DNA from 4 places in the Nocardia sp. NPDC051052 genome. Region 1 is predicted to be linked to each of the others. Evidence: riboswitches for the same ligand, from Rfam matches in the RefSeq annotation. Region 1 holds a riboswitch; each other region holds the start of a gene.
What was found. A riboswitch is a leader RNA that binds a small molecule or an ion and turns the genes downstream of it on or off. The one in region 1 is predicted to bind S-adenosylmethionine.

Region 1 (4,205 bases):
GCGACAGCCATCCGCGCAGGTCACCCAGAACAAAGATGCCAACGGCCGAAACCACGGCGAACGCGACAACGACCTGTCCGGCCCAATCGGTCCCGCCGCCGGTCTCCGGCGGCACCTGGGGGACCGCGACGGCGATCGCGATCAAGGCCGCGAGGCCGAGCGGAATGTTGATCCAGAAGATCGACTGCCAGCCAAGGGCGGGAACGAGCAGGCCACCGAGCACCGGACCGATGGCAAGCCCGAGTCCGTTCACGGAGTACAGCCAGCCGATCGCCTTTCCTCGATCACCCTGCGGGAAAAGAGATTCCACCAGGGTCGACGTGCTCGTGTACAGCACGGCGCAGGCCGCGCCCTGCACGAAGCGGGCGACGAGCAGCACGCCGATCGACTCCGACAGGGCGGCACCCGCGGAGGCGATCACGAACAGCGCGAGCCCGAACAGCAACACCTTTCGCCGACCGAGGCGATCGGCGACGCGTCCCGCCGTGACCATGAGCATCGACAGCGCCATCAGGAACACGCCCAGCGTCAGCTCCGCGTTCGACGGACCGGCCCGCAGATCCGCGCCGATGGCTGGCAACGCGGTGGTGACGATCGTCAAGTCGATGCAGCCGAGGAACGACGCCACCGCAAGCCCGGTGAACCCGATGACGCGTCGCCGCGCGGGGATCTGGACGGTCACTGATCGCCTCCCGGTGTGTTCAGTGCCGACTTGCGCTTCTTGAATCGCAAGGGCAGCCACGCGACTCGGTCCGGATGCTCCGGCTCGACGAAGAGTTCCCTGGTGCGTCCCATCGCGGCGGAGATCCGCTGCGGGTAGATCACGTAGTCGAAACCCTCGTGCGCCCACAGCGGCATGATGATCGGGCATTCTTCCAAAAGATATGCCCGGCAAGACGTCCGGACCGACTCCTGATCGACGTCCGGTTCCCGGGTGAGTCGTCGCTCGATGAATCGGTCGATGGTGCTGTCGATCGCGTGCCGATACGGCTCGTCGGTGTCGTAGGCGTGCTCGATGGCGTCGTACAGGTCACCGTAGCGCGGGTGAGACAGGGCGAAGTCCCACCGCAATATGTTTGTCGGGCAGTCGATCTGGTCCAGGTAGCCGATATTGCGGGCGATCCACTGGTCGCCGGCGATGCGCGCACGCGCATGCCGATCGACATCCGTTCCGCCACTGAGGTTGTGGCGTTGCAAGGTGTCCGCGACGGCGATCGCGCACCGACCGAAATTCGACCGATTGATCAGATCGATGGTCGCCGCGAGCTTCTCGCCTTCGTGATAGTCCGCGCCGACACTGACCAGGAGAACGGTGGAGCGCCCGTCGGTCGTGATGCCGTCCGAGCGTAGGTCGTAGGCGGCCTTGTGCGAGGCGGAGAGCAGCGTGGTCGTCGTCATCAGCTCCACACCTTCAACGACTCGGCCGGATCGCTGATCCCGATGAACAGCCCAATGGTGATGCGGGGGCGGTCCTTGGACGGGGCGACCGCGTGCACCCGGCGTGGATCGATGAAGATCGCGTCGCCCACCTGCGGCGTGATGACCAGCGCTGGATCGCCGACGGCCGCCCGGTCGATGCCGTACACCCGGTCTCCTGACCTGTCCCGATACTCGCTTTCCTCGGGATAGTCGTCCCAGATCTCCAATTGGCCGCCTTCGTCCGGCACGTCGAGATAAACGTTGACCGACAGTTGGCGAACAATCCGAATCGCAAAGTCCTCCGGCAGATTTCGGCCCACGTTGTCGGTGTGCGGCTCGAGATCCACCCCCGCCAGCTGGTAGCGCGCCACCCCGGCGAAGAAGGCCTGCCCGTCGCGCCGGAGCAAACTCGCGCCGGACGGCCAGATCTCGTCGAGCAGCAGCCGAATGTCATCCGCGGGATAGGAATACGGCGAGGCGATGGCGCGTAGCCGGTCGATATTGCGCCGCGCCTCGTCGAAGTACTGTCCGCGCCCGTCCTCGGTGCTGGTCTCCGAGAACGCGTGACCGATGCGCCGGAACTGCGGGTCGGTGGCCAACGGGCCATGGTCCTGCCTGCCGACGAACGCCTTGCGTAAATGGTCGAGCGCGTCGGGCCGGACGAATCCGGCCAGTCGAACCGCGTGCACGTCGCCGTTCAGCAACGCGGTCAACGCCTCATGATCGAATCCCTGCCTGGTGGTGTCCAACACGCGGTCTCCGAGAGCTGGCGTGGCCGTGGTCATGTCGTTCCCCTCTGGTTGTCGCTCGATGGACCGGGCACAGGCCCAGGCACGAGAGACCCCCGTCTCTCGAGAGGGCTCCGGAATGTCGATGGAGCCCGCGCTTGCCCGGGCCGCGATGACGCGGCTCGGCCTGGTCTTGACCCGGGGCACCCCGCCGCGGTTGGAGGGTTGCCGGCCAGCTAGCCGGGGACTTGACGCTGGCACTCTTGACCTGAGATAAGAGTCGCGCACGTCAGATGCGTTGTCACGCTTTAGAATCGCATTGAGTTATGAAACCGGATCAGCGCCAGGGCGCCCTGGTTTCAGCTTCCGCGCAGGCCGAGACCACGCAATTCCAGAGCGGCCAACGCGCGCACCGTTTCGGCGTCACCGCGCCGCCAGGCGTCGACCACGTCGCCGCCTATTCGGTCCAATCTGCGCAGCGGTTGGTTGGCGAGCGCGCGCAGAGCGAGCAGTTCCCGGCCGCCCGAGGCGGCACGCAAACGCACCGCGGCGGCGGCTCGGCGCATCCACCGCACCCGCAGCGGCAACCAGACGAACAGCACCAGTCCCAGCGGGACGATCAGCATCCCGATGGCCAGGGCCGTCGCCAGCTCGTTGGTGAGGGCCTGCTGATCGTGTCCGGCCTCGGCCATCGATCGGGCCGCTCCGGCGGCGCGCTCGAACGGGGAGGCCAGATCGTCGCCGACCATCGGGACCCGGCCGACCTTGCGGCCGACATCGCCGAGGCTGTCGGCCATACCGCTACCAGCTCCCTCCAGCTTCTGGCCGGGAACGGCGAGTTTCTGCACGAGGTCGTGTAACCAGAGCGCGGCCGTGATCGAGCCGTAAACCCATGCCGCCACCAGCAGATCCGTGACCACTTGCCGGGCGGCGACGGGAGCCCGATCGGCGTAAATCTTCACGGATTCAGAATCCTCGGTCCGTTGAGTGAAAACAGGGCTTTCGAGTTGGGCCGGGGCGGGCGAGGCTGTATCGAAATCTGCCAGGCGCTGTGCGTCAGACGACGAGGAGTTCGCTGATGACCATTCGGTCGCTGGACGACGCGCTCGGTGCGGTCACCGAACTCGCGCCCATTGCGCGGCAGTACAGCCAGAAAGCCGAGGACGCCCGCGATCTTCCGGCCGAGGTGGTCGACGCCATCACGGCCGCGGGCCTGTGGGGCGTGTTCACCCCGACCGGCGTCGGCGGCAGCGGTCTGATCGGGGTCGACGAGGCGTTCGAGATCATCCGAGCGGTCGCGTACGCGGACACCAGCACGGCGTGGAGCCTGTTCATCTGCGCGACGACACCGGCCATCCTGGCATCGAAGTTGCCCGCGGACGGCATTGCCGAGGTGCTGGCCGACGGGATCGGTCCGATGTCGCTCGTTTTCGGCCCGAACGGTCGCAGCAGTCCCGCCGAGGGCGGGGTGCGGGTGACCGGACGGTGGGCCTTCGCCAGCGGAATCGGTTACGCCGGTTGGGTTATGGCGAACACGGTGCTGCTCGACGAAGACGGCGCGCCGAAACCGGGCCCCGGTGGGCCGCCCGAACTCGTCTCGGTCGTGGTGCCCGCCGAGCAGGTGAGCATCATCGACGACTGGCATGTGGCGGGCCTACGCGGCACGGGCTCAATGAGTTTCGCGCTCGACGACGTCTATGTGCCCGCGCGCCGTACCTTTCCGTTCTTCGCGCCGAGTCATCTCGTGGAGCCGAAGTATCGGCTCCCGTTGTTCAGTCTGCTCGCGCCCGGGTTCGCCGCTGTCGCGGTCGGCGCGGCCGAGCACGCCCTCGACGAGGTCCTTGCCGTGCTGCCGACTCGCGTCGGACCGCCCACGTTCCAGCCCGCGTCCGAAGACCCGGTCATCCAGCGAACGGTCGGACGCGCACAGGCCGCGATCCGCGCCGCGCGCGAGTCGACGCGGGCCGTGTTCGACACCTACGTCGACCGGCGGCTGCGCGGCGAGGACCTGAGCCGGTTACCCGTGGCCGAGCGGTGCGAACTGCACCAGCAAGCCGT
Region 2 (4,205 bases), on a different contig from region 1:
GCTGGTGCGGATCGGCACCGCGCTCGAACCCCGTTGGGCCGGAGTGGATTCCGGTCTGCTCACCAACTCGCTGCTACAGGTCGCCGAGATGCTCGGCAGGCTGGCGGTCAGCGAGCCCGACGAATACCCGCGCGAACGCCTCCAGGGATTCGTCCACGCCATCGTCGGCCTGCTGGTCGGCGCCCCCGCCGCCGATTGATCGCGCGCGCGGCGGAAACCGCTGCGCTCGAAGTGGATTCAGTTGGCAGGCTGACGGCTCTGCTGCGCCAACCGCATCGTCTCGGTCAGCAACTTGGACACCGCCGCGGCCTCGGTGAGGAACCCGTCGTGTCCGTCGCGCGAGTGCACGACCTCGAGTCCGTCGCAGCCCGGCAATCCCTCGGCGAGTTCCTGCTGCGTGCGCAGCGGATACAGCCGATCGGAGTCGACGCCACCGACCACGCACGGCACCGGCGTCGCGGCCAGCGCCGCTCGGACGCCGCCGCGTCCGCGCCCGACGTCGTGCCGGTTCATCGCCTCGGTCAGCAGCACGTAGGTGCCGGGATCGAAACGCCCGCAGAGTTTGTCGGCCTGGTGGTCGAGGTAGCTCTGCACCGCGTACCGGCCGCCGCGCCACGGATCCTCGGCGCCCTGCGCGCTGTTCTCGAACCGGTGATCCAGCTCGTCCTCGGTGCGATAGGTCAGGTGCGCGATCCGCCGGGCGATGCCCATGCCGGCCATCGGGGCGCGATCGGTGTCGTGATAATCGCCGCCCTGCCAGTCCGGATCGGCCTTGATCGCCGCGATCTGGGTGGTCTGCGTGCCGATCTGGTCGGCGGTGGCGCGGGCGCCGACGGCCAGCACCAGCGCGGAGCCGACCCGGTCCGGCGCGCCGACCATCCACTCCAGCACCCGCATGCCGCCCATCGACCCGCCGACCACCGCGGCAAGCCGCTCGATGCCGAGCCGGTCCATCAGCGCCGCCTCGGCGGACACCTGGTCGCGGATGGAGATATCCGGAAACCGTGCGCCCCAAGGCTTTCCGTCGGGCGCCAGCGTCGAAGGGCCGGTGCTGCCCTGGCAGCCGCCGAGCACGTTCGTCGCGATCACACACCACTTGTCGGTGTCGAGCGGACAGCCCGGCCCGACCATCCCGTCCCACCAGCCGGGCAGCTGATGAATGTCGTCCGGGTGGCCGACCACGTGCGAGTCGCCGGTCAGCGCGTGCTCGACCAGCACCACGTTGTCCAGCGCGGGGGAGAGCTCGCCCCACCGCTGCACCGCGAGGTGCACCTGCGGGATGACCGCGCCGCTTTCCAGCTTCACGTCTCCGATGGCGATGATGCCGAGCCGCCCGTCCGGGGGTGGCAGGGCCACCCCGGACGAACGGGCGAAACTCGGTTCGGTACTCACCGTCACGTCGCCGCCGCCGCGAAACCGGCACGCAGGTCGCTCAGAATGTCCTCGATGCCCTCGATCCCCACCGCCAAACGGACCAGACCCGGCGTGACACCGGCGAGCAGTTGCTCGTCGGGCGTCAGCTGCGAATGTGTGGTCGACGCGGGATGAATCACGAGGGAGCGCACATCTCCGATGTTAGCCACATGGCTGTGCAGGACTAATCCGTCGACGAACTTCTTGCCCGCATCGACACCGCCGCGCAGTTCGAAGGCGACGATCGCGCCGGGACCCTTCGGTGCCAGCTGCTTGGCCCGCTCGTACCAGGGCGAAGTCGGCAGACCCGCGTAGATCACCTTCGTGACGTCGGGCTGGTTGGTCAGGAATTCGGCGACCGCCTTGGCGTTGGCGACATGCCGCTCGACCCGCAGGCTCAGCGTCTCGATGCCCTGGCTGATCAGGAACGCGTTGAACGGCGAGATCGCCGAGCCGAGGTCGCGCAGCAACTGCACGCGCGCCTTGAGCGCGAAGGCGGGCGCGCCGAGGTCGGCGAACACCGCGCCGTGATAGCTCGGGTCCGGGGTGGTGAAGCCGGGGAAGCGCGGCTGTCCCTGCGCGTCGGTCACCGTCCAGTCGAAGGTGCCGCCGTCGACGAGCACACCCGCCACCGCCGAACCGTGCCCGCCGAGGTACTTGGTCGCCGAGTGCACGACGATGTCGGCGCCGTGCGCCAGCGGCTGGATCAGGTACGGCGTGGCAACGGTGTTGTCCACGATCAGCGGCAGCCCGGCCTCGTGCGCGACGGCGGAGATACCGGGGATGTCGAAGACAGCGCTGCTGGGGTTGGCGATGGTCTCGCCGTAGAACGCCTTGGTGTTCGGCCGGATCGCGGCCCGCCACTGGTCCAGGTCGTCGGGGTCGTCGACGAAGGACACCTCGATGCCGAGCTTGGGCAGCGAGTAGTGGAAGAGGTTGTAGGTGCCGCCGTAGAGGTGCGGGCTGGACACGATGTGATCGCCCGAGGCCGCCAGGTTCAAGATCGCGAACGTCTCCGCGGCCTGTCCGGAGGCCAGCAGCAGTGCGGCGACACCACCTTCGAGCGCGGCGACGCGCTGCTCGACCACGTCCTGGGTGGGGTTCATGATCCGGGTGTAGATGTTGCCCGGCTCGGCGAGGCCGAACAGCGCCGCGGCGTGATCGGTATCGCGGAAGGCGTACGAGGTGGTCTGGTAGATGGGCAGGGCCCGGGCGCCGGTGGTGGCTTCCGGTGCCTGGCCCGCGTGCACCTGCTTGGTCTCGAAGGACCACTGCGCGGTGGGATCGATATCGGCCGCGGGCAGGGTGGAATTACTCATGAGCGTTGCTCCAAGGAAAAGGTTGTTCGCCAGAACTACAGGGGGTTATCGGGATTTAGGCGAAGGACAACAACACATTTCGGGAACCTCCTGAAAGCGCGCTTGCTCTCGACCTTCGAGAGCCCGGTCATCACCCGGAGCACCCCACCGCTGCTGGAGGGTTGCCGTCCAGCAAGCCGGGGCTTCGCGCTGGCACTCATGACCTGAGGGCATCATAACCGGCCGTCGAGCGGCGGCCGAATTCTGTCGTCGAACTCAGCCGGACGCGCTGGTCCGCGCGCCGCCGCAGACGCGGAAGAACTCTTTGAACGCCGCGGTGAAGGAGTTCCGGCCTGCCGCGGCGGCCTCGTGCAGATCGTCGTAGTCGAACATGCTCTCGCCGCATTCCATGGCCAGGTGACCGATGAGCTGCCAGGTGCCGAGAATCAGCCGCACCGGGAGCGCGCAGGGCGTGCTGTCGAGCCGCTCGGCGACCACCTCGGCGATGGCGATGTTCTTGTTATCGGCGTGTTCGATGCTGCGCGCGCTGACCGAGGGACTGCTGCGCACGATCCGCTGCATCTGCTGGAATTGCCGGAAGGAGACCGGCCCGCCGCCGGGTTCGCTGACGGCTCGGTCGACCACCTGCAGAAACGCCGTGCGCAGCGATTCCAGTTCGTTGTCGGTGACCGGGAGCTGGCGCAGCGCCGCCGCCACGGCCTGGCCGAAGTCCTGGATCGGACCGAGGACGATGTCCTCTTTGCTGTCGAAGTACCGGTTGATCGTGCGCGGCGATACGTCGGCCGCATTGGCGATCTGCTCGACCGTGGTCGCGTCGAAACCCTGTGCTTCGCACAAGTTCAGGCCGATCTCGATGATCCGCAACCTGGTCTGCTGCTTCTTGCGTTCGCGCAGGCCGGGGTTGGCGTTCGTCGCGGCGCTCGCAGTGGTCTGCGCTGCGGCACTCGCGCCCGTCGGCGTCGGTGACTCGAGCATGCTCCCACCTTATCGAAACCCAGTGTTTTCGTGTCATTAACCGCCAAATGTCGCATCACGACATTTTTCGCTTGACGCCAATTGGCGCCTGCTGACAGGATAGCCACCGAGTTCGAACGATGAGGAGATGACCGTGACCGACACTGCGCAAGCGGTAGAAATATCTGAAAAACGAGGCGGTTCGGCGCGCTGGTTCGCCCTCGGCGTTATCGCATTGGCCCAGCTCATGGTGGTGCTGGACGCCACCATCGTGACCATCTCGCTGCCGTTCGCCCAGCAGGATCTCGGCATCAGCGACGGCAACAAGCAGTGGATGCTGACCGCTTACACGCTGATCTTCGGCGGCCTGCTGCTGCTCGGCGGTCGGCTGGCCGACTACCTGGGCCGACGCCGGATGTTCATCATCGGCCTGGTCGGTTTCGCCGCCGCGTCGGCACTTGCCGGTCTCGCGCAGAACGGCGCGGAGATGTTCGCCGGGCGCGCACTGCAGGGCGCGTT
Region 3 (4,205 bases), on a different contig from region 1:
GCGTCGCGCGGATGCGTGTCGTGATCATCGATGACGCGTCCGATGATGAGACCTATGCGATGGCCGTCGACGCGGTCGGTGGGGATCCGCGAATCACGGTGTTGCGCAACGACGCCGAGCCGCCCACCGGATGGACCGGCAAAGCCGCCGCGTGTGCGCGACTGGCCGAATCGGTGGTCACGCCCGTGCTGGTGTTCGTGGACGCGGATGTGCGGCTGGCGCCGGGAGCGATCGCCGCGGCCGTCACCGAATTACGCAGGCAGCGCGTCGTTGCGTTGGTGTCGCCATGGCCGATACAGCGGGCCGAATCGGTGGTCGAGGGCTTGGTGCAGCCGTTGCTGTGCTGGTCGTGGGCGGCCACGCTGCCGATCGCACCGGCCAACCGGAGCCTGCGACCGTCGACTTCCGTTGCCTGCGGCCAATTTCTGGTGTTCGACACCGCCGCCTACCGTGCCATCGGCGGACACGCGGCGGTGGCCGCCAGCGCCACGGAAGACCTCGACATCGCCCGAACACTGCGTCGCGCAGGACAATCCACCACCCTCGTTGCCGGGGGCCGCATGGCAAGCACCCGGATGTATGCGGGCACTGCCGAACTCGAGGCCGGTTACACCCGCTGGCTGTGGTCCGCGTACGGCGGCACCATCGCGGGCGGAGCGGTCGTGGGAACGATTGCCGCCCTGGCTTATTGGGTCCCGCCATTGGCGGCTATCAGTGGTCGTGGGGTGATCCGCCGCGCCGGTGTCCTCGGCTACGCGGCGGCCGTCACCGGCAGGCTGCTGGCCCGCTCCACCGAAACCTGCGGCCCGCTCTCCCCCGCTGATGTCCTTGCGGCCCTGGCCCACCCGTTCTCCGTGGCGGCCTACTTGCGGCTCTGGGCGCGCTCCCACCGCGCCCGAGGACGGGGCGCGCTGCGCTGGAAGGGTCGCGCGCTCAGGTCTGACGGCGGGTAGCCCGATCATTCGCGGCACCACGACTGCGGACCTGAAAATGACCCGCTCGCAACGTAAGCGGCACCACTTACGGAACCTCGGTGATCCCCACCGTCGGCAGGAAGAAGCAGGACTTGCCGCCGTTCTCGACGGTGCCGAAGACCGCGGCGAGCACCGTGCCCTGGCCGGTGTCGACAGGCACGGCGCGGACGCCACCCATCGGGAGGGCGGCGAAGAAGAAGTCCTGGATGGCGCGTTCGGCGATCGGGCGCAGGGCGACCGGGACCTCGGGCGGGATCATCGCGCGCAGGATGGTGGACAGCGGACCCATCGAGGCGAGGCCGCCGCGGCCGCTGGTCACGTTCAGCCAAGCCACCTGCATGCCGGTGGTGTCCGGCCCGTCCTGGTTCAGGCCGTAGGGGACGAAGGTGAACATGGTCTGTCCGGCCTTGACGGCGGACAGGTCGAGTCCGGGGATGGTGACCGAGGTCTTGGGCCATGGGCCCGGCACCGCACCGGCGACGGCCGGGGCGAGACCGAGGGAGTTGCCGTTGAGGCAGTACGCGGCCGCGGTCGGATAGAGGAACGGCTGCATGCCGAAGGCGCGCAGGCCGTCGATCGCGGTGTTGTAGACGCCGAACAGGTCGCCGGGAGCGACGGTGCCGGTCTGGTTGGTGCCGGGCGGCACGGGGGCCGTCGTGGGCGGCGCCGGGGCCGCGCCCGCGGTGGGGGCCGCGAGCGCCAGCGCGACCGAGCAGGTCACGACAGCGGACAGCATGGTCAGACGGCGCGGTACGGCCACGGAGACCTCTTCTCCTCGTCGACGCGAATCGAAGGCTGACGGTACTCCGGCAAACGCTGTGAACAGGCGGTATTGCTTGCGGCAAGCTCTCGGCGTGTCTCCCGGCCGCGACGGCGGCCCCTTACACTCACGATGATTACTTCCCTTGCCCAAGGGTCCCCCCGCTGGGCATGATAATTCGGCTCGACCCTGACATCATCCGGTGTCCGGATCGGACGACAACCATCCAGAGCGACCGAGAGACCTGGCTCGTCGACGTCGCAGCAACCCCCCGGTTCACCGGGTGCGGGTGCTTCCGCCGGGACCGATGGAGGAACCGAAGTGATCATCGCCGCTGTCCGAGGCACCCGTTGGCGCCGTCGCCATATCGATCAGTGCACAGTGACGTCCGCGAGCTGTCGGGGCTGACCCGCAGCCAGGCTGTTGCACCCGTCGCTGGCCGGGTGATGTGATCGCCGCCCGATGGGGGCGCGGTCTCGTTCGTTCTTCCGAAGGACCTCGACAATGAGTGAGCGCAGCGAGCGAGCAATAGGCATAGCTGCCACCGCAGTCATGACGGAGCACGGCGATTCGATCGCCACCGCCACGCCCGCACCCGGCGCCGGGACTGCTGTCCGTACCGAATCCGCGCTCGCGCCGGACGAATCCCCCACCGCACCGGGCGATTCCGCGCCGACCGTCGCCAAGACGTGGCACCCGTGGCGTTGGGTGATCAGTGCCGTCGCGCTCGTCCTGCTCGCGCAGTTCATGCACGGTCTGGTCACCAACCCGGGTTGGGATTGGCCGACTTTCGCGAAGTACATCACCGCCAAGTCGGTGCTGGCCTCGCTGAAGGTGACACTGGAACTCACCGCGTGGGGCACCGCCCTCGGCTTCCTGCTCGGCACCGCGCTGGCTATCGCGCGGTTGTCCAGCAATCCGGTGCTGCGGGTGATCTCGTGGTGCTACATCTGGGCGTTCCGGTCGATTCCGCTCATCGTGCAGCTGTTGTTCTGGTTCAACATCGCCTACCTGTACCACACACTGTCGGTCGGAATCCCGTTCGGCCCTTCGTTTTTCACCTTCGAGGTGAACGGCGTGATCAGCGGATTCACCGCGGCGGTGATCGGGCTCGCGCTGCACCAAGCGGCGTATTCGGCCGAAATCATTCGTGCGGGCATCATCTCCGTGGACGCCGGGCAACTCGAAGCCGCTGCCGCGCTGGGCATTCCGAAGGTGCGGCAGTTTCGCTCCATCGTGGTCCCGCAGGCCATGCGCTCGATCCTGCCCAACGCGACCAACGAGGTGATCAGCCTGTTCAAGGGCACTTCGATCGTGTCCGTGATGGCGATCGCGGAGCTGTTCTACCAGGTCCAGGTGATCTACGGCCGTAACGGGCGGGTGGTACCGCTGCTGCTGGTCGCCACCGCCTGGTACATCGTGCTCACCACCGTTCTCTCGGTGGCGCAGTACTACATCGAGCGCCACTACGCCAAGGGCACTCAGCGCACACCGCCGCCGTCACCGACACAGCGGGTCTGGCAGAAGCTGCGCGAGATCGCCGAATCCGGTTCCACCGCACCACGAGGAGCGACCCGATGACCGCCGCACTCGCCGTCGAGGTCCGCGGCGTCCGCAAAGCCTATGGCGCGCACGAGGTGCTGCGCGGCGTCGACCTGACCGTGCGCTCCGGCGAGGTGGTCACGGTGATCGGCCCGTCCGGTTCCGGCAAGTCCACGCTGCTGCGGGTGGTCAACCACCTGGAGTCGCTGGACGCGGGCACCGTGCACATCGACGGGGAGCTGATCGGCTATCGCCTGCGCCGCAATACTTTGCACGCGCTGCCCGACCGCGAGGTGCGCAAGCAGCGCTCCCGCATCGGGTTCGTCTTCCAGCAGTTCAACCTGTTCCCGCATCTCACCGTGCTCGACAATGTCACGCTCGCACCGCTTTCCGCGCAGCGCCGGGACCGCAAGGAGGTCGAGGCCGAGGCGCGGGTGCTGCTGGACCGGGTCGGCATCGGCGCACTGGCCGACGCGTACCCGCGCAGGCTGTCCGGCGGGCAGCAGCAGCGGGTGGCGATCGCGCGGGCACTTGCCTTGCGTCCCAGGGTGATCCTGTTCGACGAGCCGACCTCCGCACTGGATCCCGAGCTGGTCGGCGAGGTGCTCGACGTGATCCGTGACCTCGCGCACGGCGGCACCGCGCTGGTGATCGTCACCCACGAGATCGGCTTCGCCCGCGAGATCGCGGACACCGTGGTGTTTCTCGACGCGGGCGCGATCGTAGAGCAGGGCACGCCCCAGGCGGTTTTCGATAATCCGCGCCACCCGCGCACCCGCGCGTTCCTTTCCAGAGTCCGCTGATGAACAGGTATCCGATGAAGCTCTCCGCCCTGGCCACCGCCGCCGCCACCGCGATCGTACTGCTGGCCACCGGCTGCACCGATCCCGAAGCGGAGTCCGCGGTCAAGCCCGCCGGTGCGATCACCT
Region 4 (4,205 bases), on a different contig from region 1:
GCTCGACGACCTTGACGCGCTCGCGGCCCTCCGGCTCGCCGAGCGAGCGCTCGTGCGCGTCCAGGCGGTACCAGCCCTGCCAGGTGGTGAACGGGATGCCCTTGCCCTCCAGGAAGGCGGTGACGGCGTCCAGCTCCGGCTGCGCGGCCGGGGTGAAGTTCGCGCTGTCGTCGAGCAGGCAGGCCACCGTCTCGTTCGCGTCGCCCTTGGTGTGGCCGATCAGGCCGACCGGGCCGCGCTTGATCCAACCGGTGACGTAGGTGGCAGGCACGTAGCGGTCGGCGCCGTCGGCGTTCTCGTCGCCGATCACGCGGCCCGCCTCGTTGGGCACGGTGCCCGCCTGGTCGTCGAACGGCAGGCTGGTCAGGTTCTGCGACAGGTAACCGACGGCGCGGTAGACCGCCTGCACGTCCCATTCCTTGAAGGTGCCGGTGCCCTTGACGTTGCCGGTGCCGTCGAGCTGGGTGCGCTCGGTGCGCAGGCCGACGACCTTGCCGTCCTCGCCGAGGATCTCCGAGGGCGACTCGAAGAAGTGCAGGAACAGCTTGTGCGGGCGGTTGCCGACGTCGCGAATCGCCCACTGCTCGAGCGTGTTCGCGATCATGTCGACCTGCTTGGAGTGGCGGCGCGCGGCCTCGGAGCCCTCGTCGTAGTCGATGTCCTCGGGATCGACGATGACCTCGATGGTCGGCGAATGATCCAGCTCGCGCAGCTCCAGCGGGGTGAACTTGGCCTGCGCCGGGCCGCGGCGGCCGAACACGTGCACCTCGAGCGCCTTGTTGGCCTTGAGGCCCGCGTAGACGTTCGGCGGGATCTCGGTCGGCAGCAGCTCGTCGCCGGTCTTGGCCAGCACGCGGGCCACGTCGAGGGCGACATTGCCGACGCCGAGCACGGCGACCTTCTCCGCGTCCAGCGGCCAGGTGCGCGGCACGTCCGGGTGACCGTCGTACCAGGACACGAAGTCGGCCGCGCCGTAGGAGCCGTCCAGGCCGATGCCGGGGATGCCCAGCGCGCGGTCGGCGTTGGCGCCGGTCGAGAAGATCACCGCGTCGTAGAAGGTGCGCAGGTCATCGAGGGTGATGTCGGTGCCGTAGTCGATGTTGCCGAGCAGGCGCACCTGCGGCTTGTCGAGGACCTTGTGCAGGGCGGTGATGATGCCCTTGATGCGCGGATGGTCCGGCGCGACGCCGTAGCGGATCAGCCCGAACGGCGCGGGCATGCGCTCGAACAGGTCGATGCTGACCTCGGCATCGGACTTCATCAGCGCGTCGGCGGCATAGATCCCGGCCGGTCCGGCGCCGACGATGGCGATGCGCAGCGGGCGGTTACCGGCGGTGTCCGCGTCAAGCCCGGAGGAGGCAGCCTGCGTAACCACGGAGGGCTCGCGAACACCGCTGATCGACTCTGCACTCTGTTCGGTCATCTTTTACGCGCACCCTTATGGTCGAGAACAAATTAACGGCGTCTTCCTTAGCCTAGGCTAAGTTACGCGCTGGCTGGTTGCACCTGGCGGCGCGGACGCTGGAGTTGTCGGCTCGTGGCCACCCCAGCCGCGGCTATGACAGCAGGCCGCAGTCTCGCGATTCTATCGGTGGTGCGTGCGGCCGCCCTCGGCGGTGCGTGAACTGAACGGATGCCGCCGACGTGCGCTACGGGGTTACCCGCTCGCGCACCGTTGATTCCCCGCGCGGCACAACAACCTTCGTCGCCTGCGCCGGGGCAGTGCGGGGGCGCGCGCCGGATATCGCCGCCGACCAGGGATCATCGTCGTATGAGCGATCAGCAGTCACCTGCCGAGGACGAAGTCATCAAGGTCGATCAGACCGACAAGCGTTCCGTGGCACCGTTCGTCGCCGCGGCCGTCATCGCGGTGCTCGTGCTCGGCGCGATCGTGCTCGGCGGGGTGCTGTCGCCCGCTGAGAAAAATGTCACAGAATCGGACCGGATCGCCGCCGCGGTGCGCGACTTCGTCGAGGGGTCCAACAACACCGACCTGGTGCCCCCACCAGGCGCGGGCTGCCAGGGCTTCGATCCGAAGCGGTCCCCACTTGCCGGGCGGTCCGGCGGCGGAAAGACTGTAGAAATCACGAAACTCGATGATCCGAAGGTCGACGGCGACCGGGCGAAGGCGACGGTCACCACCAAGGTCGACGGCGATGAGCAGACTTCCACCTGGAATCTGACCAGATCCGGCGACAAATGGCTGGTCTGTAATTGAGCATTCTCATACCGTGAGCAGCCATTTGACAGGGTGACCCCAGTCCAGGCAATCTCAGCAGAAGGTCATGAGAACCAGTGTCAAGCCCCGGCAATACTGGTCGGCAACCCTCCTCCGCGGTGGGGTGCTCCGGGTGACGACCTGGCCGCGCGTCAAACCCGAGCGTGGCAAGTGCGGATTCTAGGAGGGTCCAGATGAGTTATGCCGGTGACATCACCCCGCAGCAGGCTTGGGATCTGTTGCGAGACAACCCCGAAGCTGTCTTGGTCGACGTGCGTACCGAGGCCGAATGGAAGTTCGTCGGCGTGCCGGACACCAGTTCGATCGAGCGCCCGACGGTGCTGATCGAGTGGGTCGACTCGACCGGCACGCGCAACGGCGAGTTCACCGAGCAGCTGGTCACGGCGCTCGACGGCCACAATCCCGAAGCCCCGGTGATCTTCCTCTGCCGCTCGGGACAGCGCTCCATCGGCGCGGCGATCGCCTCGACGCAGGCCGGATTCGGCACCTCGTACAACGTGCTCGAGGGTTTCGAAGGCCCGGTCGACGCCGACGGACATCGCGGCGGAACCGGCTGGCGTGCCCTCGGCTTGCCCTGGCGGCAGTCATGAGCACGTGCTGTAGGTCCGCGACGGCGTTGGTGGGTACCGAGGTGCGGTCGTGCGGCGTAGGGAGGCAGTCGTGATTACCGGTGGTGCGTTCGACAAGCCGCTGCCCGAGGGCGTCGGCCCCGCGACCCTCGGGGTGCGCGGGGGGTTGCGCCGCTCCGGTTTCGAGGAAACCTCCGAGGCGCTCTACCTGACCTCGGGCTTCGTCTACGAGAGCGCGGAGGCCGCCGAGGCCGCGTTCACCGGCGATGTGGAGCATTTCGTCTACTCCCGCTACGGCAACCCGACGGTGGCCATGTTCGAGGAGCGGATGCGGCTGCTCGACGGCGCCGAGGCATGCTTCGCGACCGCGAGCGGAATGTCCGCGGTATTCACCGCTTTGGGCGCGCTGCTCGGTGCCGGCGACCGAATTGTCGCCGCGCGCAGCCTGTTCGGGTCCTGCTTCGTGGTGTGCAACGAGATCCTGCCGCGCTGGGGCGTCGAGACCGTCTTCGTCGACGGCGAAGATCTGGAGCAGTGGGAGCAGGCGTTGTCCGTGCCCACCCAGGCGGTGTTCTTCGAGACCCCGGCCAATCCCATGCAGACCCTCGTCGACGTGCGCCGGGTCACCGAACTCGCGCACGCCGCGGGCGCGAAGGTGGTGCTGGACAACGTCTTTGCCACCCCGCTGCTGCAGCGCGGCTTCGAACTGGGCGCCGACGTGGTCGTCTATTCCGGCACCAAACACATCGACGGCCAGGGCCGGGTGCTCGGCGGCGCCATCCTCGGCGCGAAGGACTACATCGACGGCCCGGTGAAAACCCTGATGCGCCATACCGGTCCGGCCCTGAGCCCGTTCAACGCGTGGACGCTGCTCAAGGGTTTGGAGACAATGCCGCTGCGCGTGCGCCATTCGACCGAATCCGCGTTGCGCATCGCCCGCTTCCTGGAGTCCAACAAGTCGGTCAGCTGGGTGAAATACCCGTTCCTGGAATCACATCCGCAGCACGACCTGGCCACCAGCCAGATGAGCGCCGGCGGCACCGTGGTCACCTTCGAACTGAATGCCCCCCCGCAGGAGGCGAAGAAGCGCGCCTTCGAAGTCCTCAACCGCCTACGCATCATCGACATCTCCAACAACCTCGGCGATGCCAAATCCCTGATCACCCACCCCGCCACCACAACCCACCGCGCCATGGGCCCCGAAGGCCGAGCCACCATCGGCCTCTCCGACGGCGTCCTGCGCATCTCCACCGGCCTGGAAGACCTAGAAGACCTCCTCGCCGACCTCGACCGCGCCCTCAGCTAGCGGATCGTCCACACAGATCGACGCCCGCACGTCGCAGCGGGCGTTCAGTCCCTGTGCGACGTGCGGGTGGTCTGTGGGTCAGGCCAGGGCG

Region 2: another riboswitch for S-adenosylmethionine. It lies ahead of ACIBCN_RS33820 (bifunctional o-acetylhomoserine/o-acetylserine sulfhydrylase); the one in region 1 lies ahead of ACIBCN_RS24080 (2OG-Fe(II) oxygenase).
Region 3: another riboswitch for S-adenosylmethionine. It lies ahead of ACIBCN_RS03165 (amino acid ABC transporter permease); the one in region 1 lies ahead of ACIBCN_RS24080 (2OG-Fe(II) oxygenase).
Region 4: another riboswitch for S-adenosylmethionine. It lies ahead of ACIBCN_RS32205 (rhodanese-like domain-containing protein); the one in region 1 lies ahead of ACIBCN_RS24080 (2OG-Fe(II) oxygenase).

The regions. Positions count from the first base shown of each region.
Region 1 covers NZ_JBITFL010000006.1:605,966-610,170, reverse strand. The annotation lists gene ACIBCN_RS24090 (MFS transporter) at 1-682, opposite strand, end outside; gene ACIBCN_RS24085 (tRNA-dependent cyclodipeptide synthase) at 679-1,398, opposite strand; gene ACIBCN_RS24080 (2OG-Fe(II) oxygenase) at 1,398-2,204, opposite strand; SAM riboswitch class IV at 2,297-2,416, opposite strand; gene ACIBCN_RS24075 (hypothetical protein) at 2,507-3,109, opposite strand; gene ACIBCN_RS24070 (acyl-CoA dehydrogenase family protein) at 3,226-4,205, shown strand, end outside.
Region 2 covers NZ_JBITFL010000012.1:25,940-30,144, forward strand. The annotation lists gene ACIBCN_RS33810 (TetR/AcrR family transcriptional regulator) at 1-199, shown strand, start outside; gene ACIBCN_RS33815 (homoserine O-acetyltransferase) at 238-1,398, opposite strand; gene ACIBCN_RS33820 (bifunctional o-acetylhomoserine/o-acetylserine sulfhydrylase) at 1,395-2,732, opposite strand; SAM riboswitch class IV at 2,826-2,936, opposite strand; gene ACIBCN_RS33825 (TetR/AcrR family transcriptional regulator) at 2,988-3,707, opposite strand; gene ACIBCN_RS33830 (MFS transporter) at 3,835-4,205, shown strand, end outside.
Region 3 covers NZ_JBITFL010000001.1:713,124-717,328, reverse strand. The annotation lists gene ACIBCN_RS03175 (glycosyltransferase) at 1-953, shown strand, start outside; gene ACIBCN_RS03170 (hypothetical protein) at 1,021-1,734, opposite strand; SAM riboswitch class I at 1,954-2,048, shown strand; gene ACIBCN_RS03165 (amino acid ABC transporter permease) at 2,287-3,315, shown strand; gene ACIBCN_RS03160 (amino acid ABC transporter ATP-binding protein) at 3,312-4,079, shown strand; gene ACIBCN_RS03155 (ABC transporter substrate-binding protein) at 4,079-4,205, shown strand, end outside.
Region 4 covers NZ_JBITFL010000010.1:330,522-334,726, reverse strand. The annotation lists gene ACIBCN_RS32215 (FAD-dependent oxidoreductase) at 1-1,312, opposite strand, end outside; gene ACIBCN_RS32210 (hypothetical protein) at 1,772-2,218, shown strand; SAM riboswitch class IV at 2,282-2,398, shown strand; gene ACIBCN_RS32205 (rhodanese-like domain-containing protein) at 2,413-2,829, shown strand; gene ACIBCN_RS32200 (O-succinylhomoserine sulfhydrylase) at 2,900-4,114, shown strand; gene fgd (glucose-6-phosphate dehydrogenase (coenzyme-F420)) at 4,193-4,205, opposite strand, start outside.